DNA from 3 places in the Metabacillus litoralis genome. Region 3 is predicted to be linked to each of the others. Evidence: a T-box and tRNA genes for the amino acid it is inferred to sense, from the RefSeq annotation. Region 3 holds a T-box; the other regions hold tRNA genes.
The links. The T-box of region 3 lies ahead of leuS (leucine--tRNA ligase). A T-box ahead of a tRNA ligase gene usually reads a tRNA of that ligase, here a tRNA-Leu.
Positions count from the first base shown of each region.

Region 1: it has a tRNA-Leu gene. The T-box ahead of leuS (leucine--tRNA ligase) is inferred to sense a tRNA for this amino acid. The anticodon was not compared.
Region 2: it has a tRNA-Leu gene. The T-box ahead of leuS (leucine--tRNA ligase) is inferred to sense a tRNA for this amino acid. The anticodon was not compared.

Region 1 is NZ_CP033043.1:4,684,759-4,692,067, reverse strand. Features, by position in the region: gene D9842_RS22910 (hypothetical protein) at 1-635, shown strand, start outside; tRNA gene D9842_RS22905 (tRNA-Arg) at 714-787, opposite strand; tRNA gene D9842_RS22900 (tRNA-Ser) at 806-896, opposite strand; tRNA gene D9842_RS22895 (tRNA-Asn) at 909-983, opposite strand; tRNA gene D9842_RS22890 (tRNA-Ile) at 1,002-1,078, opposite strand; tRNA gene D9842_RS22885 (tRNA-Gly) at 1,087-1,160, opposite strand; tRNA gene D9842_RS22880 (tRNA-Cys) at 1,175-1,248, opposite strand; tRNA gene D9842_RS22875 (tRNA-Gln) at 1,261-1,335, opposite strand; tRNA gene D9842_RS22870 (tRNA-His) at 1,608-1,683, opposite strand; tRNA gene D9842_RS22865 (tRNA-Tyr) at 1,698-1,781, opposite strand; tRNA gene D9842_RS22860 (tRNA-Phe) at 1,800-1,875, opposite strand; tRNA gene D9842_RS22855 (tRNA-Asp) at 2,253-2,329, opposite strand; tRNA gene D9842_RS22850 (tRNA-Met) at 2,385-2,461, opposite strand; tRNA gene D9842_RS22845 (tRNA-Ser) at 2,492-2,584, opposite strand; tRNA gene D9842_RS22840 (tRNA-Ile) at 2,593-2,666, opposite strand; tRNA gene D9842_RS22835 (tRNA-Met) at 2,709-2,782, opposite strand; tRNA gene D9842_RS22830 (tRNA-Ala) at 2,932-3,004, opposite strand; tRNA gene D9842_RS22825 (tRNA-Pro) at 3,022-3,098, opposite strand; tRNA gene D9842_RS22820 (tRNA-Arg) at 3,196-3,272, opposite strand; tRNA gene D9842_RS22815 (tRNA-Leu) at 3,335-3,423, opposite strand; tRNA gene D9842_RS22810 (tRNA-Gly) at 3,432-3,506, opposite strand; tRNA gene D9842_RS22805 (tRNA-Leu) at 3,531-3,616, opposite strand; tRNA gene D9842_RS22800 (tRNA-Lys) at 3,630-3,705, opposite strand; tRNA gene D9842_RS22795 (tRNA-Thr) at 3,886-3,961, opposite strand; tRNA gene D9842_RS22790 (tRNA-Val) at 4,144-4,219, opposite strand; tRNA gene D9842_RS22785 (tRNA-Glu) at 4,283-4,357, opposite strand; rRNA gene rrf (5S ribosomal RNA) at 4,391-4,506, opposite strand; rRNA gene D9842_RS22775 (23S ribosomal RNA) at 4,714-7,309, opposite strand, start outside.
Region 2 is NZ_CP033043.1:4,387,386-4,394,694, reverse strand. Features, by position in the region: rRNA gene D9842_RS21590 (23S ribosomal RNA) at 1-485, opposite strand, end outside; rRNA gene D9842_RS21585 (16S ribosomal RNA) at 722-2,271, opposite strand; tRNA gene D9842_RS21580 (tRNA-Gly) at 2,378-2,451, opposite strand; tRNA gene D9842_RS21575 (tRNA-Pro) at 2,465-2,541, opposite strand; tRNA gene D9842_RS21570 (tRNA-Arg) at 2,546-2,622, opposite strand; tRNA gene D9842_RS21565 (tRNA-Leu) at 2,716-2,801, opposite strand; tRNA gene D9842_RS21560 (tRNA-Leu) at 2,832-2,917, opposite strand; tRNA gene D9842_RS21555 (tRNA-Lys) at 2,930-3,005, opposite strand; tRNA gene D9842_RS21550 (tRNA-Gln) at 3,138-3,212, opposite strand; tRNA gene D9842_RS21545 (tRNA-Asp) at 3,313-3,389, opposite strand; tRNA gene D9842_RS21540 (tRNA-Glu) at 3,523-3,594, opposite strand; tRNA gene D9842_RS21535 (tRNA-Ser) at 3,604-3,694, opposite strand; tRNA gene D9842_RS21530 (tRNA-Asn) at 3,698-3,772, opposite strand; gene D9842_RS21525 (SprT family protein) at 3,897-4,361, opposite strand; gene cmpA (cortex morphogenetic protein CmpA) at 4,455-4,568, shown strand; gene D9842_RS21515 (Tex family protein) at 4,603-6,765, opposite strand; gene D9842_RS21510 (PP2C family serine/threonine-protein phosphatase) at 6,910-7,309, opposite strand, start outside.
Region 3 is NZ_CP033043.1:2,891,939-2,899,247, reverse strand. Features, by position in the region: gene D9842_RS14400 (ABC transporter permease) at 1-35, shown strand, start outside; gene D9842_RS14395 (GNAT family N-acetyltransferase) at 184-666, shown strand; gene D9842_RS14390 (MDR family MFS transporter) at 819-2,024, shown strand; T-box leader at 2,285-2,514, shown strand; gene leuS (leucine--tRNA ligase) at 2,615-5,029, shown strand; gene D9842_RS14380 (rhodanese-like domain-containing protein) at 5,302-5,625, shown strand; gene D9842_RS14375 (sporulation protein Cse60) at 5,926-6,111, opposite strand; gene D9842_RS14370 (BaiN/RdsA family NAD(P)/FAD-dependent oxidoreductase) at 6,191-7,309, opposite strand, start outside.

The DNA.
Region 1 (7,309 bases), 1.8 Mb from region 3:
GCACATTAACAAAGATTCAAACTTGGATGGGGAGCAACTTGGAGTTAAATGAAACATTAACAGCTTTTTATGAAAATATTTTATTTATCTTAAATGAAAGAATTAATCCTGTTATTAACATAGCTACTCCATCACTATCTGAAGATACATATATTGAACTTGCTGATGAAATTGAAATTCAAGCAAAGTCCTTATTTGTGATTTCAACTTTATTACAAATCATATCACCAGGATATATAGAGAAATATAAAAATAAATCCCATTTTAATACTTTTGAACAAGCGGAATTAGATCAAACGGAAAAACCAGTCACATCTCAGCAGATTATAGAAAAAATCAAAAAAGGTTTTAGGTTGAAAAATCTCCCCTTTGTCATTGAAGAGGAATTAGATGAGTCCCCCGAAACCTTGAGATATTTTTTTCATCATATTGTCCAGCCAATCGTTGAATCTGGGGATGCTGCACTTTACATTGGTAACATTTTAGCCCTAATTATCAAGAGTACTGGGGAATTTTCAGAAGAGGAAATTGATTTAAACATTGAAGAACAAAGCAATCTTTTTTCACAACTAATCAATTTTTTAGATGAGTATATCAAACATATCTTGCTTGAATACTTATTGTTACAGATTTAAGAATTCATTAGTAAATAAAACTTCTTTCAATATTTAAACACAAAAAAACTAACCTGTTTACGGTTAGTTCTGACTTTACGCGCCTTAGAGGATTCGAACCTCTGACCGACGGCTTAGAAGGCCGTTGCTCTATCCTGCTGAGCTAAAGGCGCATTATATATATGTATTTCTGGCGGAGAAAGAGGGATTTGAACCCTCGCGCCGCTTACACGACCTACACCCTTAGCAGGGGCGCCTCTTCAGCCTCTTGAGTATTTCCCCACATAATAAAAATGGCTCCGCAGGTAGGACTCGAACCTACGACCGATCGGTTAACAGCCGATTGCTCTACCACTGAGCTACTGCGGAACAACTATATTGTACTTATGGTGGGCCTAAATGGACTCGAACCATCGACCTCACGCTTATCAGGCGTGCGCTCTAACCAGCTGAGCTATAGGCCCATAATATTTGGAGCGGGTGAAGGGAATCGAACCCTCATCATCAGCTTGGAAGGCTGAGGTTTTACCACTAAACTACACCCGCATAAAAAAGTGTCCTGGAGGCACCACCCGGATTTGAACCGGGGATAGAGGTTTTGCAGACCTCGGCCTTACCACTTGGCTATGATGCCTTAAAAAGTAAATGGCTGGGCTAGCTGGATTCGAACCAACGCATGTCGCAGTCAAAGTGCGATGCCTTACCGCTTGGCTATAGCCCATTGAATTAGCTTCAGGAATAGGCTTCCTTGAATATGCTACATGTATCCTCATCGCAAGAGGATATTTTGGGTTATTTCTGACAGGAAATAACACGAAATATCGTCGACTACTAGGTATACTTTCAACCTTAATCAGTCTCGTTCACTTCATATTCCACACTTTTTACACATAAATTAATGTCTTGTGCTCAAACCAACAAGAGGATATTTCTTTTCTGCATCTATAATTACTAAGTAACAAGTTACTGAGCAACGATGTCTGAATATAAAATTGGGGCGGCTGATGGGAATCGAACCCACGAATGTCGGAACCACAATCCGATGCGTTAACCACTTCGCCACAACCGCCACTAAAAGGGAAATGGTGGAGGGGGGCAGATTCGAACTGCCGAACCCTAAGGAGCGGATTTACAGTCCGCCGCGTTTAGCCACTTCGCTACCCCTCCATACTATTCAATTACAAGTGGTGGCTCGGGACGGAATCGAACCGCCGACACATGGATTTTCAGTCCATTGCTCTACCAACTGAGCTACCGAGCCATAAAATTAGTTAGTATTAATAAATAAGATACAAGATTGCTCTTCACGTATCATTTATTTATTCCTTTAACTTGTTAGTATTTTAAGGTTTTCAATTAGTGAATCGTCCTCATCTCAGAGGGATTATTCAAGATGCAGCTCGATGAGTACGCTGAAGTTTATTCAGAGAAGCATATTCGAACGTGCTCTACCAACTGAGCTACCGAGCCAACATAGTTTACGGCTTCCACTAAGCTTCAAATCTCTGCGTCAGCTCGTTCATTCACATCCTCACGTATGGTTATACGCTCCGGTGTTCATTCACTCGCTTCCTTGATCTTTTCGCTTATTGAAACCCTCTTACTCTATAATTAGACTAGAATAAGTATAAATAATAATGGCGGTCCGGACGGGACTCGAACCCGCGACCTCCTGCGTGACAGGCAGGCATTCTAACCAACTGAACTACCGGACCAAAGTTTTTTCACGTAGTGAAATTAACTAACCTTAACATATATTTCTAATATGTTTGGTTGCGGGGACAGGATTTGAACCTGCGACCTTCGGGTTATGAGCCCGACGAGCTACCAGACTGCTCCACCCCGCGATGATAAAAATATAAAAAGTTTTAAGAATATGGAGGAGGAAAGGGGATTCGAACCCCTGCGGGCTTTGACACCCCTGTCGGTTTTCAAGACCGATCCCTTCAGCCGGACTTGGGTATTCCTCCGTAATAAATGGACCCTGTAGGACTCGAACCTACGACCGGACGGTTATGAGCCGTCTGCTCTAACCAGCTGAGCTAAGGGTCCAATAAATGATTTTACTCATTTATTATCATCGTTGTTCTTTAATAGCGGCGGAGGGAATCGAACCCACGACCTCACGGGTATGAACCGTACGCTCTAGCCAGCTGAGCTACACCGCCATAATAACAAAACGCTCACTGTTTAAAAACCATGCTCGTCATGTCTCTTATCAGACACATTCCTCGCAAGCCTACAATGAAGCTAATTCAGGATGTTTACGGCTCGCTCTAACCAGCTGAGCTATACCGCCAAAAATCAAAATTTCAAGTGGAGCCTAGCGGGATCGAACCGCTGACCTCCTGCGTGCAAAGCAGGCGCTCTCCCAGCTGAGCTAAGGCCCCATAATCATAATAATGAATGGTCGGGAAGACAGGATTCGAACCTGCGACCCCTTGGTCCCAAACCAAGTGCTCTACCAAGCTGAGCTACTTCCCGTTCAAAATATCACATGTGGGATGTAAGAGGGTCAAGATTTCTAATATTGCTACGAAGCATATCAAAAAATCTCACTTCTGACTTCCAATTTTTAAATTGGCGCGCCCGAGAGGAGTCGAACCCCTAACCTTTTGATCCGTAGTCAAACGCTCTATCCAATTGAGCTACGGGCGCTAATAATCTAAATTAATCTATAGAAATTAAGGTAAGTTATTTTCGCTAGCGCGAAAAAACTATGGTGCCGAGGACCGGAATCGAACCGGTACGGTAGTCACCTACCGCAGGATTTTAAGTCCTGTGCGTCTGCCAGTTCCGCCACCCCGGCACTTTTTTTGGAGCGGAAGACGGGATTCGAACCCGCGACCCCCACCTTGGCAAGGTGGTGTTCTACCACTGAACTACTTCCGCATTATGCATATTCTAAAAAATCTTTGGTGCGGGTGAAGGGACTTGAACCCCCACGTCATAAAGACACTAGATCCTAAGTCTAGCGCGTCTGCCAATTCCGCCACACCCGCAAGGTGTGTTAAATGGTGAGCCATGAAGGACTCGAACCTTCGACCCTCTGATTAAAAGTCAGATGCTCTACCAACTGAGCTAATGGCTCATTTTATAATGAGTAATAATATTTAGTTCATTTCTTGTTATTGACACCCAAATTTCAGTAAGCTTATTCAAGAAGCAACTCAATTTGTGTGCTGATGTATTGCTACGAAGCATACTCGTTCGTGCTCTACCAACTGAGCTAATGGCTCATCTTATAATGAGATATGATTACTAAAATGAGTGGTGCCGGCGAGAGGACTTGAACCCCCAACCTACTGATTACAAGTCAGTTGCTCTACCAGTTGAGCTACACCGGCATTATTATAGATGTAAATTAGGTTTCATCTTACTTACCAGTCACCCAAATCTCAGAAAGATTATTCAAGTAGCAGCTCGATTTGTGTGCTGAAGCAGGAGCTTCGAAGCATATTCGATCGTGCTCTACCAGTTGAGCTACACCGGCATATGGTAAGATATTTTCGCTAGTGCGAAAAATCTATGGTGGAGGATGACGGGATCGAACCGCCGACCCCCTGCTTGTAAGGCAGGTGCTCTCCCAGCTGAGCTAATCCTCCAAAATAACATGAAATTTATGAATTTCATTAAGTAAGCTATCTTCGCTAGCGCGAAAAAAACTATGGTGACCCATACGGGATTCGAACCCGTGTTACCGCCGTGAAAGGGCGGTGTCTTAACCGCTTGACCAATGGGCCATATTTTTAATAATATCAAACCTATAAAGGTTTGCCTGGCAACGTCCTACTCTCACAGGGGGAATCCCCCAACTACCATCGGCGCTGAAGAGCTTAACTTCCGTGTTCGGCATGGGAACGGGTGTGACCTCTTCGCCATCATTACCAGACAAAATTAAGTTTGAAGGATGTTCCTTCAAAACTAGATAACGATTCACAATTCAACTTCACTCTACTGAGTTTACGCTCTTACTTTGTCCAGCTCCAGAAGCCAAATCCTACGGTAATTTCACTCTCTCGAAGAAGTCAAAGAACGACTTCATCTCGATCGCACCAATTCCCTATGGATAAAAGCTAAGCTTCTTCCGCTTTTCTATTAGGTTAAGTCCTCGATCGATTAGTATCAGTCAGCTCCACACGTCACCGCGCTTCCACCTCTGACCTATCAACCTGATCATCTTTCAGGGATCTTACTCACTAATGTGATGGGAAATCTCATCTTGAGGGGGGCTTCATGCTTAGATGCTTTCAGCACTTATCCCTTCCGCACATAGCTACCCAGCTATGCCTTTGGCAAGACAACTGGTACACCAGCGGTGCGTCCATCCCGGTCCTCTCGTACTAAGGACAGCTCCTCTCAAATTTCCTACGCCCACGACGGATAGGGACCGAACTGTCTCACGACGTTCTGAACCCAGCTCGCGTACCGCTTTAATGGGCGAACAGCCCAACCCTTGGGACCGACTACAGCCCCAGGATGCGATGAGCCGACATCGAGGTGCCAAACCTCCCCGTCGATGTGGACTCTTGGGGGAGATAAGCCTGTTATCCCCGGGGTAGCTTTTATCCGTTGAGCGATGGCCCTTCCATGCGGAACCACCGGATCACTAAGCCCGACTTTCGTCCCTGCTCGACTTGTAGGTCTCGCAGTCAAGCTCCCTTGTGCCTTTACACTCTACGAATGATTTCCAACCATTCTGAGGGAACCTTTGGGCGCCTCCGTTACATTTTAGGAGGCGACCGCCCCAGTCAAACTGCCCACCTGACACTGTCTCCCAGCCCGGTCAGGGCTGTGGGTTAGAATTTCAATACAGCCAGGGTAGTATCCCACCGACGCCTCCACCGAAGCTAGCGCTCCGGCTTCTCAGGCTCCTACCTATCCTGTACAAGCTGTACCAAAATTCAATATCAGGCTACAGTAAAGCTCCACGGGGTCTTTCCGTCCTGTCGCGGGTAACCTGCATCTTCACAGGTACTATAATTTCACCGAGTCTCTCGTTGAGACAGTGCCCAGATCGTTACGCCTTTCGTGCGGGTCGGAACTTACCCGACAAGGAATTTCGCTACCTTAGGACCGTTATAGTTACGGCCGCCGTTTACTGGGGCTTCGGTTCAAAGCTTCGCTTGCGCTAACCTCTCCCCTTAACCTTCCAGCACCGGGCAGGCGTCAGCCCCTATACTTCGCCTTGCGGCTTCGCAGAGACCTGTGTTTTTGCTAAACAGTCGCCTGGGCCTATTCACTGCGGCTTTTCCGGGCTATTCACCCTAAAAAGCACCCCTTCTCCCGAAGTTACGGGGTCATTTTGCCGAGTTCCTTAACGAGAGTTCTCTCGCTCACCTTAGGATTCTCTCCTCGCCTACCTGTGTCGGTTTGCGGTACGGGCACCTCTCACCTCGCTAGAAGCTTTTCTTGGCAGTGTGGAATCAGGAACTTCGGTACTATAATTCCCTCGCCATCACAGCTCAGCCTTCACGACAACGGGATTTGCCTCGTTGTCAGCCTAACTGCTTGGACGCGCATATCCAACAGCGCGCTTACCCTATCCTTCTGCGTCCCCCCATTGCTCAAACGGTGAGGAGGTGGTACAGGAATTTCAACCTGTTGTCCATCGCCTACGCCTTTCGGCCTCGGCTTAGGTCCCGACTTACCCTGAGCGGACGAGCCTTCCTCAGGAAACCTTAGGCATTCGGTGGAGGGGATTCTCACCCCTCTTTCGCTACTCATACCGGCATTCTCACTTCTAAGCGCTCCACCAGTCCTTACGGTCTGGCTTCACAGCCCTTAGAACGCTCTCCTACCACTGTTCGTAAGAACAGTCCACAGCTTCGGTGATACGTTTAGCCCCGGTACATTTTCGGCGCAGAGTCACTCGACCAGTGAGCTATTACGCACTCTTTAAATGGTGGCTGCTTCTAAGCCAACATCCTGGTTGTCTAAGCAACTCCACATCCTTTTCCACTTAACGTATACTTTGGGACCTTAGCTGGTGGTCTGGGCTGTTTCCCTCTTGACTACGGATCTTATCACTCGCAGTCTGACTCCTGAACATAAGTCTTTGGCATTCGGAGTTTGACTGAATTCGGTAACCCGATGGGGGCCCCTAGTCCAATCAGTGCTCTACCTCCAAGACTCTCATTTCAAGGCTAGCCCTAAAGCTATTTCGGAGAGAACCAGCTATCTCCAAGTTCGATTGGAATTTCTCCGCTACCCACACCTCATCCCCGCACTTTTCAACGTGCGTGGGTTCGGGCCTCCATTCAGTGTTACCTGAACTTCACCCTGGACATGGGTAGATCACCTGGTTTCGGGTCTACGACCACGTACTCTTTCGCCCTATTCAGACTCGCTTTCGCTGCGGCTCCGTCTTATCAACTTAACCTTGCACGGGATCGTAACTCGCCGGTTCATTCTACAAAAGGCACGCCATTACCCATTAACGGGCTTTGACTACTTGTAGGCACACGGTTTCAGGATCTCTTTCACTCCCCTTCCGGGGTGCTTTTCACCTTTCCCTCACGGTACTGGTTCACTATCGGTCACTAGGGAGTATTTAGCCTTGGGAGATGGTCCTCCCTGCTTCCGACGGGATTTCACGTGTCCCGCCGTACTCAGGATCCACTCTGGAGGGAACGAAGTTTCAACTACAGGGTTGTTACCTTCTTTGACGGGCCTTTCCAGACCTCTTCATTTAC
Region 2 (7,309 bases), 1.5 Mb from region 3:
TAGGGAGTATTTAGCCTTGGGAGATGGTCCTCCCTGCTTCCGACGGGATTTCACGTGTCCCGCCGTACTCAGGATCCACTCTGGAGGGAACGAAGTTTCAACTACAGGGTTGTTACCTTCTTTGACGGGCCTTTCCAGACCTCTTCATTTACTCCGTTCCTTTGTAACTCCGTATAGAGTGTCCTACAACCCCAAGAGGCAAGCCTCTTGGTTTGGGCTTCTTCCGTTTCGCTCGCCGCTACTCAGGAAATCGCGTTTGCTTTCTCTTCCTCCGGGTACTTAGATGTTTCAGTTCCCCGGGTCTGCCATCATCACCCTATGAATTCAGGTGAAGATACTACTCCATTACGAGCAGTGGGTTTCCCCATTCGGAAATCTCCGGATCAAAGCTTACTTACAGCTCCCCGAAGCATATCGGTGTTAGTACCGTCCTTCATCGGCTCCTAGTGCCAAGGCATCCACCGTGCGCCCTTAACAACTTAACCTTTGACATCGAAGATGTCGTTTAAATCAATTATTAAGAGAATCACTAAACTAAGCGTTTAAACTCAGTGAATTACTTGAATTGTTTTCGTTATCTAGTTTTCAAGGAACATAAAACACAGGATGTTCAAATGCACTCTGCATTTAGACTCCTATGTATTGAGTCTTACTTATATAGAAAGATCAGAATGATCTCTCAAAACTAAACAAAATACCAAGCGTGCCTCATTTTCCTTAGAAAGGAGGTGATCCAGCCGCACCTTCCGATACGGCTACCTTGTTACGACTTCACCCCAATCATCTGTCCCACCTTAGGCGGCTGGCTCCTTACGGTTACCCCACCGACTTCGGGTGTTACAAACTCTCGTGGTGTGACGGGCGGTGTGTACAAGGCCCGGGAACGTATTCACCGCGGCATGCTGATCCGCGATTACTAGCGATTCCGGCTTCATGCAGGCGAGTTGCAGCCTGCAATCCGAACTGAGAATGGTTTTATGGGATTGGCTTGACCTCGCGGTCTTGCAGCCCTTTGTACCATCCATTGTAGCACGTGTGTAGCCCAGGTCATAAGGGGCATGATGATTTGACGTCATCCCCACCTTCCTCCGGTTTGTCACCGGCAGTCACCTTAGAGTGCCCAACTGAATGCTGGCAACTAAGATCAAGGGTTGCGCTCGTTGCGGGACTTAACCCAACATCTCACGACACGAGCTGACGACAACCATGCACCACCTGTCACTTCGTCCCCCGAAGGGGAACCTTCTATCTCTAGAAGTAGCGAAGGATGTCAAGACCTGGTAAGGTTCTTCGCGTTGCTTCGAATTAAACCACATGCTCCACCGCTTGTGCGGGCCCCCGTCAATTCCTTTGAGTTTCAGTCTTGCGACCGTACTCCCCAGGCGGAGTGCTTAATGCGTTTGCTGCAGCACTAAAGGGCGGAAACCCTCTAACACTTAGCACTCATCGTTTACGGCGTGGACTACCAGGGTATCTAATCCTGTTCGCTCCCCACGCTTTCGCGCCTCAGCGTCAGTTACAGACCAGAGAGTCGCCTTCGCCACTGGTGTTCCTCCACATCTCTACGCATTTCACCGCTACACGTGGAATTCCACTCTCCTCTTCTGCACTCAAGTTCCCCAGTTTCCAATGACCCTCCACGGTTGAGCCGTGGGCTTTCACATCAGACTTAAGAAACCGCCTGCGCGCGCTTTACGCCCAATAATTCCGGACAACGCTTGCCACCTACGTATTACCGCGGCTGCTGGCACGTAGTTAGCCGTGGCTTTCTGGTTAGGTACCGTCAAGGTACCAGCAGTTACTCTGGTACTTGTTCTTCCCTAACAACAGAACTTTACGACCCGAAGGCCTTCATCGTTCACGCGGCGTTGCTCCGTCAGACTTTCGTCCATTGCGGAAGATTCCCTACTGCTGCCTCCCGTAGGAGTCTGGGCCGTGTCTCAGTCCCAGTGTGGCCGATCACCCTCTCAGGTCGGCTACGCATCGTCGCCTTGGTGAGCCATTACCTCACCAACTAGCTAATGCGCCGCGGGTCCATCTGTAAGTGACAGCCGAAGCCGTCTTTCAACTTTGAACCATGCGGTTCAAAATGTTATCCGGTATTAGCTCCGGTTTCCCGGAGTTATCCCAATCTTACAGGCAGGTTACCCACGTGTTACTCACCCGTCCGCCGCTAACCTCAGGGAGCAAGCTCCCATTGGTTCGCTCGACTTGCATGTATTAGGCACGCCGCCAGCGTTCGTCCTGAGCCAGGATCAAACTCTCCAATAAAGAGTTGATATAGCTCATATAAATTTGTACTATATAGTACGTTTTTTTGTTAATCGAAATTAACGTTGGCACGCTTGGTTTTGTTTAGTTTTCAAAGATCATTTTTTGGAGCGGGTGAAGGGAATCGAACCCTCATCATCAGCTTGGAAGGCTGAGGTTTTACCACTAAACTACACCCGCAAGGTGACTCGACTGGTCGGGAAGACAGGATTCGAACCTGCGACCCCTTGGTCCCAAACCAAGTGCTCTACCAAGCTGAGCTACTTCCCGTATATGGCGCGCCCGAGAGGAGTCGAACCCCTAACCTTTTGATCCGTAGTCAAACGCTCTATCCAATTGAGCTACGGGCGCATTTTTAAATTATATTAACGAGCGACTTTACAATAATAACACCTTTAGAACCAACAAGTCAATACTTTTTATAAAAATATTTTTTGTGTGTTCTGGTGCGGCCGAGAGGACTTGAACCTCCACGGGGTCGCCCCCACTAGGCCCTCAACCTAGCGCGTCTGCCATTCCGCCACGACCGCGAAATCAATTCTAATAATGTTAAAAAACTCTGGTGCGGGTGAAGGGACTTGAACCCCCACGTCACAAGGACACTAGATCCTAAGTCTAGCGCGTCTGCCAATTCCGCCACACCCGCAAGGTGTGTAAATGGTGAGCCATGAAGGACTCGAACCTTCGACCCTCTGATTAAAAGTCAGATGCTCTACCAACTGAGCTAATGGCTCTTTTTTCAATATACTCTTAGTTTTGACAACTAAACCTCTGAAGGTTTCTTCAAGGAACAATTCGATCTGCGTGCTGAAGTTTCACTTCGTAGCATATTTGATCGCCACTACCAACTGAGCTAATGGCTTAAATGGCTGGGCTAGCTGGATTCGAACCAACGCATGTCGCAGTCAAAGTGCGATGCCTTACCGCTTGGCTATAGCCCACTGAAGTTATGTCACTAGACATTTATCGTCAAAGCAACAAGAAGTTAATAGTATCAAATTCTAAGTGTTATTACAACTGGTAATTCTCGCCAATAAATAATGGCGGTCCGGACGGGACTCGAACCCGCGACCTCCTGCGTGACAGGCAGGCATTCTAACCAACTGAACTACCGGACCAAAGTTTTTTCACGTAGTGAAAATAACTCACCTTAACTTAAAGTTTCATTACCTAGCAACACTAATCATACCAGAGAAAAAATAGGAGGTGAGCTACAAGTGTGCCCACTTCCTACTCTCTAAAATATAATTATGACCCATACGGGATTCGAACCCGTGTTACCGCCGTGAAAGGGCGGTGTCTTAACCGCTTGACCAATGGGCCATTATAATATGGCGGAGAAGGAGGGATTTGAACCCTCGCGCCGCTCACGCGACCTACACCCTTAGCAGGGGCGCCTCTTCAGCCTCTTGAGTACTTCCCCATATGGCTCCGCAGGTAGGACTCGAACCTACGACCGATCGGTTAACAGCCGATAGCTCTACCACTGAGCTACTGCGGAATAATTTCTAACAGACTTCTTTAATTATATTTAATCAAGCATGTCTTGTCAAGAATTCATTATACTTAACTTTGTTTTTCAACCGCCATCAACGACGGCTTTTATAATTTAACATAGTATCAACTTAAGAGTCAACCCCTTTTAAAAGATAGATTTTACCAGCACACTTGCCGCAAACTAGACGTGTTGTGTCTACTTTTCTCTTTCTTTTGTACTCATGATGACAAGCTGAACACTTGTAGATGAGAGAAGCTTGTCTTTTTTTAGATTCAGTTTTTAAAGGCGTACAAAATCTAGGAGCACCCACTTCTTTTAATAATAATTTAAAGTCTTCGTCCCCGTGCTTATATCCCTTTCCTTCTATATGAAGATGATAGTGGCAAAGCTCATGTTTAATGATCCCAATCATTTCTTCCAATCCATGTTCAAGAAAATATTTCGGATTAATATCAATGTTATGGGTACTTAGCATATACCTTCCACCGGTTGTTCTCAGTCTTTTGTTAAAGGTTGCTTTATGCTTAAATGGTTTTCTAAATAAGCTTATTGAAATGTCTTCCACCAATTGTTGCAGTTTATCATCATTCATGAAAAATTCCTCCATATATGTAACACCACACTTGCCTAGTGCATACATTATAAACACCCATACTCCATTATAATAGTTAAGGAGGTATGAGCAATGCCATCTTGGTTACAAAATCAAATGCAGCGGGCGTTTTTAGAAAAAAATCGCTATCAAATAAAATTACTTAATCAATGCTGGTTTTTCTATAGAGAAAAACACTGCTCCTAAAAGCAGTGTTTCTTTTTGGTTTCTTCACTCACCTTCAGCTCTTCAGCATAGTAAGTGCTACTCGACCTTTCTTAAAGTCTACATCGTCCACCCAAACTGTTACAACGTCACCTACAGATACAACATCTAATGGGTGTTTTACAAACGAACGACTAAGTTTAGAAATATGCACCAATCCATCCTGTTTAACGCCTATATCAACAAATGCTCCAAAATCGACAACATTGCGAACTGTTCCTTGAAGCTCCATTCCTTGCTGCAAATCCTCCAGTTTTAATACATCCTTCTTTAACAAAGGCTTAGTTACTTCATCACGAGGATCCCGTTCTGGACGAATTAATGCATCACATATATCTTTTAGAGTTAGCTCCCCAATTGATAATACATCAGCTGTTTCTTGTAGATTTAGGTTTTTCACTTTATCTTTTAACTCTTCGCTTCCTAAATCGGCTAAAGATACGTTTAATTGCTTCAATAGTTTTTCAACTTCCCCATAGCGTTCAGGGTGAATACTTGTTCGATCTAAAGGATGATCTCCATCAAGAACTCGTAAGAAGCCAATACACTGCTCATATGTTTTTGCTCCTAGACGAGGGATATCTTTTAGTTGTTTACGGTTAGAGAATCTCCCTAACTCTTCTCTTTTTTTCACAACATTGTTTGCAACTGCCTTACTGAGTCCAGCTACATACTGAAGTAAGGAAGACGAGGCAGTATTTACGTTAACTCCAACCTGGTTTACGACTGTTTCAACAACAAACGTTAGTGATTCATTTAATTTCTTTTGGGAAACATCATGTTGATATTGCCCTACACCAACTGATTTAGGATCAATCTTAACTAGTTCAGCCAAAGGATCCTGAAGTCTTCTTGCAATGGAAACTGCACTTCTTTCTTCTACCTGTAAGTCAGGGAACTCTTCTCTAGCAAGTTCTGAAGCCGAATACACACTTGCACCTGCTTCGTTTACGATAAGATATGAAATATCTCCAGATAATTCTCTTAATATATCTGCAATGAATTGTTCTGTTTCTCTTGACGCCGTTCCGTTTCCGATTGCAACAACCTCTATTTTAAATTGCTTTAAAACATCAATTACCTTTTCTTTTGCTTGTTCTTTCTTATTAACAGGTGGATGTGGATATACCACTCCAATATGAAGCATTTTTCCAGTCGGATCTACAACAGCTAATTTACAGCCTGTTCTAAAAGCAGGGTCAACACCTAGCACCATTCTTCCTTTCAATGGTGGTTGAAGAAGTAGATTTCTTAGATTTTCAGAGAAAATATGTATTGCACGGTCCTCTGCTTTTTCTGATAACTCTTTTCTGATTTCACGCTCAATTGATGGTTGAATAAGACGCTTATATGCATCTTCTATTGTTTCAATCACCAAATTATTCACAACCGATTTTTTCCCTTTCAACTCTTCTTTTTGAAGGTAATCTAATATCTGATCAGTTGGTGGTTGAAGGGATATGCGCAATATATCTTCTTTTTCACCTCGGTTAATCGCCAAAACCCGGTGAGGAACAATTTTCTGGATTGGCTCTTCGTACTCATAATACATTTCATAAACATTCTTCTCATCTTTTTCTTCATCCTTGGCAACAGAAGAAATAGATCCTTTTCGGAACGTTAACTCTCTAATCCATTGGCGATATTTCGGCTGATCTGAGATTTGTTCTGCTACAATATCTTGTGCACCTTGTATAGCCTCTTCTACTGTTGTTACACCTTTTTCTTCATTTATAAATTCCTTAGCCTTGAGTTGGATATCCCCCTCACCTGGCAAACTTAGGATCCAAGTGGCAAGTGGCTCTAACCCCTTTTCCTTTGCAACTGTCGCCTTTGTTCTTCTCTTTTGTTTATATGGTCTATATAAATCTTCTACCTGTTGAAGCTTCATAGCTTTATTAATATCAACAGCTAGTTGTTCAGTTAATTTTCCTTGCTCTTCTATTAAACGCAGTACTTCTTCTTTACGATTTTCAAGGTTTTGTATGTATGTCCATTTCTCGGATATATCACGTATCTGCACTTCATCCAATGCACCAGTTTGCTCTTTTCGATAACGGGCAATAAATGGAACTGTATTGCCTTCTTCTAATAATGAAATAACATTCGCAACCTGTTTTATATTGATCGCAAGCTCCTTGCTAATATGCTGCATGATTTTAGTTTGTTTTTCTTCCATATCCGAATCCTCCAACTGAGTTATATTCCTTCAAGCACATGTAAACATTTTACCAAATATATTTGTTCTATTAAAATAAACGCCATGTTAAGTTTAAAATATTGTCCTAGTTTGCAAATAAAAAATAGCCGGCTCACTATTTCCTTAGAATAGCTGACCGACTATATATGTTAAATCATCATTTAATGTTTTTGTATAGTCTTCAAGTTGTCGTGATAGATCTTCAACAGATTCACCTTTATTTAATAGTGTCTTTATCCCTGGAAGAACTAATCCGTCAGTATGAATGATAAACTTAGAACCTTGTTCATATGTGTAGGTTTGTGTACGATATTTTTGAGGTTTACCAGAAAGATAACCTAATATCGGAAGAGGATATATATAAGTCCCGGATGGCGCACAAAGAATAAAGCGTATATTCCCAACGGAGCTATAGGTAAATTCTCTTGTCTTAAAGTCTACCTTTAAGATAGAAACAGTTGCTCCCCGTTTATCTTTCAGCTCTTCATTACATAATTTCATTAAGTCTTCTACATCTTTATCA
Region 3 (7,309 bases):
TCAATGTGCTAGCGGCTTTAAGAAGGGAACTATAAGCTCGTTGGAACTGCTAGTTTTATGCTGGCAGTTTTTCGTATGCTCTGTACAGTGAGTCAGAATTTAAATGGATAATTTTTCAAAAACTATTTTTCTTCCCTTAAATAGTTGATATTCTAAGGTAAACAACAACTATGGGGGAAAAGTATGGAGATCACCATTCGTTTTTCAGAAGAAAAGGATTTTGAAAAGTTAATAGAGTTAGATCATCGTGTATGGGATGCTGCAACAACACCTGCTGATATTGTATGGAGCTCTATTGACGAATTTAGAGAAAGAAATCCTGAAGGCAGTCAAATTGTTGCAATTGTAAATGGAGACGTTGCCGGGTATTTAGGGTATCACGCTCCTACTCCTTTAAAAACCAATCAACATGTGATGGAAATTGATATAGCTGTAGACAAAATGTACCAAGGAATGGGAATTGGCAAAAAGCTGTTGGACAAAGCAATAGAGCTTGGAAAGGAAAGAGGAAACACGAAGGTGTCACTACGTGTTTTGTCTACCAATAAAGGGGCGTTAGTCTTTTATAAAAAATGCGGCTTTATTGAGCAAGGTAGATTAATAAAAGAGTTTTACATAGACGGGAATTATGTGGACGATGTTTTAATGTATAGGCTAATAGAGTAAGAGTAAAAGTCTATATTTTCTCATTATTACAACATTATAAGATAGACGATTTCTTCATTGCAAATCATAAGAAAAGGGGCTAAAATTCTCTGAGGAACGTTACATAGTTGAGGAAAATTCACTATGATCATGCACGTGAAGGAGGTTGAGGTATGCCACGCTCTTTATGGTTACTTGTAATTGGTATGATGATTAATGTTACCGGAGCTTCATTCTTATGGCCGTTAAACACGATCTATATCCATGAACATCTAGGTAAGTCTTTAACTTTAGCTGGGATTGTTCTCATGCTTAATGCTGCTGCAGGTGTAATAGGAAATCTTGTTGGTGGAGTTTTGTTTGACAAAATTGGTGGCTATAAATCCATCTTAATAGGTATCATCATTACTTTAGTTTCAATTGTCATTTTGATGTTTAATCATAGCTGGCCAGTTTATATGTACTTGCTAATCTTTATTGGATTCGGTTCAGGTATTGTTTTTCCTGCTACATATGCTCTAGCCGGAACTGTTTGGCCAGAAGGTGGTAGGAAAGCCTTTAACTCTATATATGTAGCACAAAATGTTGGTGTTGCAGCAGGAGCTTCGTTAGGAGGAATTGTTGCTTCCATCTCATTTAATTATATATTTGTAGCAAATGCAGCTTTGTATGCTGTTTTTTTCTTTGTAGCATTCTTCGGGTATCGAAATATTGATGGAGCAAGTGCAAAGCAAACCTCGATTTTAAATGAAAAAACAGCTATAAAAAGTCGTCATAAGTTTACGGCTTTAATTATTTTGTGTACGGGTTATTTACTATGCTGGGTTGGTTATGTTCAATGGCCTTCAACAATCTCTTCTTACACTCAAACCCTAAATATTCCTATAAGTCAATACAGTCTTTTATGGACAATTAACGGTGCGATGATTGTGTTAGGTCAGCCACTTATTTCCATGTTTGTGAAACGTTTTGCTAAAACATTAAAAAGACAAATGGTCATTGGATTTGTTGTGTTTATGTTTTCTTTTGTGATTGCTTTGTTTGCAGAGCAATTTACTGGATTTCTTGTTGCTATGGTTATTTTAACAATAGGAGAAATGCTTGTTTGGCCAGCGGTTCCTACAATTGCAAATGATTTAGCTCCTGAAGGAAGACAAGGCTTTTATCAAGGATTTGTTAATAGTACAGCAACAGGTGGTAGAATGATTGGCCCTATACTTGGGGGTGTAATCGCAGACTACTACAATATGAACCTCTTATTTATGATTATTATTACTTTATTAGCAGTTGGTATCTTTACTACTTTCATTTATGATAAAAAGCTTAATGCTGTTATTGAAAAGAAAAGGTCTCAGGCACCCGATGTTTACGGGGTCTAAGACCTTTTCTTTTTTTCTGAAACTTACACTGCTACCTACACTGCTACCTTGTGATACGATAGGGGAAAAAATGATTAACAGGGGAAGGTAAATGTCATGATCAATCAATGTTTTCCTTACGCAAAGGAAATAATTGAAACGCTTACGTTTGGATTGTTATAGTCGATGCTGATGATAATTATTGAAAGAAAAATCATAAATGATGCCTATACTTGCATATCACGACAAATTTATATAAAATAATCTTAAATCTATATACGAAATGAACGGAGAAAAGGAATAGTAATTAGTGAAAATGTGCTCAGAGAGTTGACGGATGGTGAGAGTCAACCAGTTTTTGCTAATGAACTCGCCTTTGAGTTACAAATGTGAAAGAGAAATAGATCAAGTAATATTTGTCGTCTATCCACGTTACGGATGTCAAAGTGGGCATAATTATACTATGCCAAAGTTGGGTGGTACCACGGGAATTAAGCCTCTCGTCCCTGTTTGGGATGTGGGCTTTTTTCGTTTTTATAGACTTTTGAAAGCTTTGACCCGTTCAACAGGTTATAAAATAAAATAAGAGCAAGCTTTAAGGAGGAAAACAGATGAGCTTCAATCATCAAGAGATTGAAAAGAAATGGCAAGATTATTGGTTACATAATAAAACATTTAAAACAACAGAAGATACAGAAAAACCGAAGTTCTATGCATTGGACATGTTCCCATATCCATCAGGAGCGGGTCTCCATGTAGGACATCCTGAAGGATATACAGCAACAGACATTTTATCTCGTATGAAACGTATGCAAGGGTATAATGTTCTTCATCCGATGGGATGGGATGCATTTGGTTTACCTGCTGAACAGTATGCGCTTGATACAGGGAATGACCCAGCTGAATTTACAAAGCAAAACATTGATAACTTCAGAAGACAAATCCAAGCACTAGGGTTTTCATATGATTGGGATCGTGAAGTTAACACAACAGACCCTGAATACTACAAATGGACTCAATGGATCTTTTTGCAGCTTTATAAAAAAGGTTTGGCATATGTAGATGAAGTACCTGTAAACTGGTGCCCTGCGTTAGGTACCGTTTTAGCAAATGAGGAAGTTATTGATGGGAAAAGTGAGCGTGGAGGTCATCCAGTTGAGCGACGCCCAATGAAGCAGTGGATGCTGAAAATTACAGCATATGCTGATCGTCTTCTTGAAGACTTAGAGGACGTTGACTGGCCAGAAAGCATCAAAGATATGCAACGTAACTGGATCGGTCGTTCTGAAGGTGCTCATGTAACATTTGATATTGAAGGACATAATGAAACATTTACTGTTTTCACAACACGTCCTGATACATTATTTGGTGCAACATACGCTGTTTTAGCTCCAGAGCATTCTTTTATTGAAAAAATTACGACTGAGGATCAAAAACAAGCAGTTGAGGCTTATATTAACGAAGTAAAACATAAAAGTGATTTAGAGCGTACAGAGCTTTCAAAAGATAAAACAGGCGTATTTACAGGTGCTTATGCTATTAACCCTGTAAACGGTGAAAAAATGCCAATTTGGATTGCAGATTATGTACTTGTAACTTACGGTACTGGTGCGATTATGGCAGTTCCTGCACATGATGAGCGCGACTATGAATTTGCTGTAAAGTTTGATCTTCCGATTAAAGAAGTTGTAAGCGGTGGAGACGTGACGAAGGAAGCGTACACTGGTGAAGGTGAACACGTTAACTCCGATTTCTTAAATGGACTTGGTAAACAAGAAGCAATTGAAAAAGCGATCGCATGGCTTGAAGAAAACAAAAAAGGCGAAAAGAAAGTAACCTACCGTCTTCGTGACTGGTTATTCAGCCGTCAACGTTATTGGGGTGAGCCAATTCCAATTATTCATTGGGAAGATGGTACAATGTCAGCCGTTCCGGAAGAAGAACTTCCACTTGTATTACCAAAAACAACAGAAATTAGACCATCTGGAACAGGGGAATCTCCACTTGCAATTATTGATGAATTTGTAAATGTTGTTGATCCTGTAACAGGTAAAAAAGGTCGTCGTGAAACAAATACAATGCCGCAATGGGCTGGAAGCTGCTGGTATTATTTACGTTATATTGACCCGAAAAATAGCGAGGCTCTTGCAGATGATGCAAAATTAAAGCAATGGCTGCCTGTTGATATTTACATCGGAGGAGCTGAGCACGCTGTACTTCATTTACTGTACGCTCGCTTCTGGCATAAATTTTTATATGATATTGGTGTTGTGCCAACAAAAGAGCCATTCCAGAAGCTCTTTAACCAAGGGATGATTCTTGGTGAAAACAATGAGAAAATGAGTAAATCAAAAGGAAATGTTGTGAATCCTGATGAGATTGTTTCATCACATGGTGCAGACACGCTTCGTCTTTATGAAATGTTTATGGGACCATTAGAAGCATCAATCGCTTGGTCAACAACAGGTCTTGACGGAGCAAGACGTTTCTTAGATCGCGTATGGCGTCTGTTCATTGAAGAGAATGGTGAATTAAGTCCGAAGGTTGTTGATGAAGCAAGCGATGCGCTTGAACGCGTTTATCATCAAACGGTCAAAAAAGTATCAGAAGATTTGGAAGGACTGCGCTTCAACACAGCTATTTCACAGCTGATGGTCTTCATTAATGAAGCATACAAACAAACAGTGCTTCCGAAAGAGTATGTAGAGGGTGTTGTGAAGCTTCTATCACCAATCGCCCCTCATTTAGCTGAAGAGCTATGGAGCAAATTAGGTCACAGTAGCACAATTTCTTATGAAGCTTGGCCGACATTTGACGAAGCGAAACTTGTTGAAAATGAAGTAGAGATCGTTGTTCAGGTAAACGGAAAAGTCCGTGCAAAGCTTTTAGTAGCAAAAGATGTTACAAAAGAACAGTTAGAACAAATTGCATTAGAAGACGATCGTGTGAAAGAACATGTAGAAGGAAAAACAATACGAAAAGTAATTGCCGTACCTGGTAAGCTTGTGAATATTGTGGCGAACTAGTACGTGTTTTGGAATTGGCAAGCCCGGCTCAGTGAGAGTCGGGCTTGCTGTTTTTTTGCTTGTGTATGTCGTAGATTGTCGAAGAACTAATATCTGGTCAAAATCAGCAAATAAACTGTGAAAATTAGCAAATAAATCATAGAAATTGACTAATATATTGGACAAAATATCAAATATATCTCAAAAAGCATCAAATAAAGAAATTCTGCAAACTAGCACCTCACAAACTACTTTGATATAATGCAACTATTAAAACTGAAAGGGTGTACATAATGTCAGAATTTAAAGAAATTTCTCCTGAAGAGGTACAAAAAAGATTAGAAAATGGGGAAAAACTTGAGCTAATAGATGTTCGTGAAGACGAAGAAGTAGAAGCAGGCATGATTCCGCAAGCGAAGCATATTCGTATGAATGATATTCCGGAGCATTTAGATGCACTTGATAAAGATAAAGAAACGATTTACATTTGTCGCTCAGGTGGAAGAAGCGGAAATGTTTGTGCTTATTTACAAGACAAAGGATACGATGTTGTTAACATGACTGGTGGCATGCTTGATTATAAAGGTGAAACAAAGCCAAAGAGTCAGCTAGCGTAAATTAAATAAATAAACGGAATTTTTCCAGTTAGAATGAAGAATGGAACTTGTTTGGGGGGGTATAAACGGATTTTTTCCGGTTATGCAAAGTAAAATGGTCCATTTTCATCATTTTTGATGAAATAGGCGGAATTTTTCCGTCTATTTAATCTATTTTTCGTACTATTTCCTCATTAAGAGGAACTTTTCCGCTTATTTTAGTAGCTTATTTTCTGGCGATTCTTGATGAATTGGAAATCGCTTAACCAGGTGCTTATCTTGGTATAAAAAATGCTTGGAGCATATATGTCTCCAAGCATTTTACTTTTCCCGGTAAATAACAAGTGCTGAGTAACAATAGATTTGTTCTCCATCCTCGTCTATGGATACTGATACGCTGAATTTTATATCTCTAACCTGATTTTCTCCGAGGTCTGCTAGAAACCCATTGATTTCTTCTTCTAAATCTTTTTCGTGTTCTTCATCAAAAAGCGCCACTTTTAACATCATGATCACTTCCTAATTTCCATTTTAATAATCTGTATGATAGCTTGTCTAAATTTATTACTAGAATGGAGAAGTGATTTTATTCTTTAGAGTAAAGAGCAGCATTTGTTCCAGCAAGACGCCCGGTTACTAAAGCTGACGTAATATTATAGCCACCTGTGTAACCGTGTATATCTAGTATCTCACCACAGAAATATAATCCCGCTTTTAGTCTTGATGACATTTCCTTCGGGTGAATTTCTTTTACTGATACACCACCTCCAGTTACAAAGGCTTTCTCAATTGATAGTGTACCATGGACCTGAAATTGAAATTGCTTGCAATCTTTTACGAAAGAGCGCAATTTTTCATTTGATAGATTATCATACGTAACTAACGTATCAATTTGATTTTTTTCTAACAAAAAGAGTAAGTAACGTTCAGGTAGCAATCCTTTTAACACGTTTTTTATCGCTTTTTTTGAATCCTGTTTTAAATCTTTAACAATTGATTGAAAAAGCTGTTCCTCATTTTGATCAGGCAGGGCATCAATACTGACAGTAACGGCATTTGTTTTGAACTTTTTCATAGCCTTGACCACATATTGACTACATCTTAATACAGCTGGACCGGATATTCCGAAGTGAGTGAAAATCATATCCATTTTATGGGTAATAATTGTTTTTCCTTTTGGATTAAGGACACTGAGTGCCACATCACGTAAAGAAAGTCCTTGTAGAGCTTTCTCCTGGATAAATGGTTCATTCGAGGTAATAGGCACTTCAGTCGGAAACAATTCGGTAATCGTATGTCCGGCATTTTCAGCCCAGGCATATCCATCACCTGTACTCCCAGTATGTGGTACGCTTTTTCCACCAACAGCTAGTACAACTGCTTTTGTTATAATTGTTTCACCGTTAACTAGTACAATGCTTGTTACCTTTTCCTCATCGTATATCACATCTTTTACAGGTTCATTTGTACGTATTTCCACGTTTAATCGCTTTAATTCACTTATTAGTGCATCAACGACTGATTGCGCTTTGTCCGTGACGGGAAACATTCGACCATGATCTTCTTCTTTTAATTGAATACCTAGATTTTCAAAAAAACGGATAATATCTTCATTGCTGAATTCAGAGAAAGCACTATATAAAAAACGGCCATTTCCGGGTATATGTTTAATAATCTCATCTATTGGCAATCGATTTGTTACATT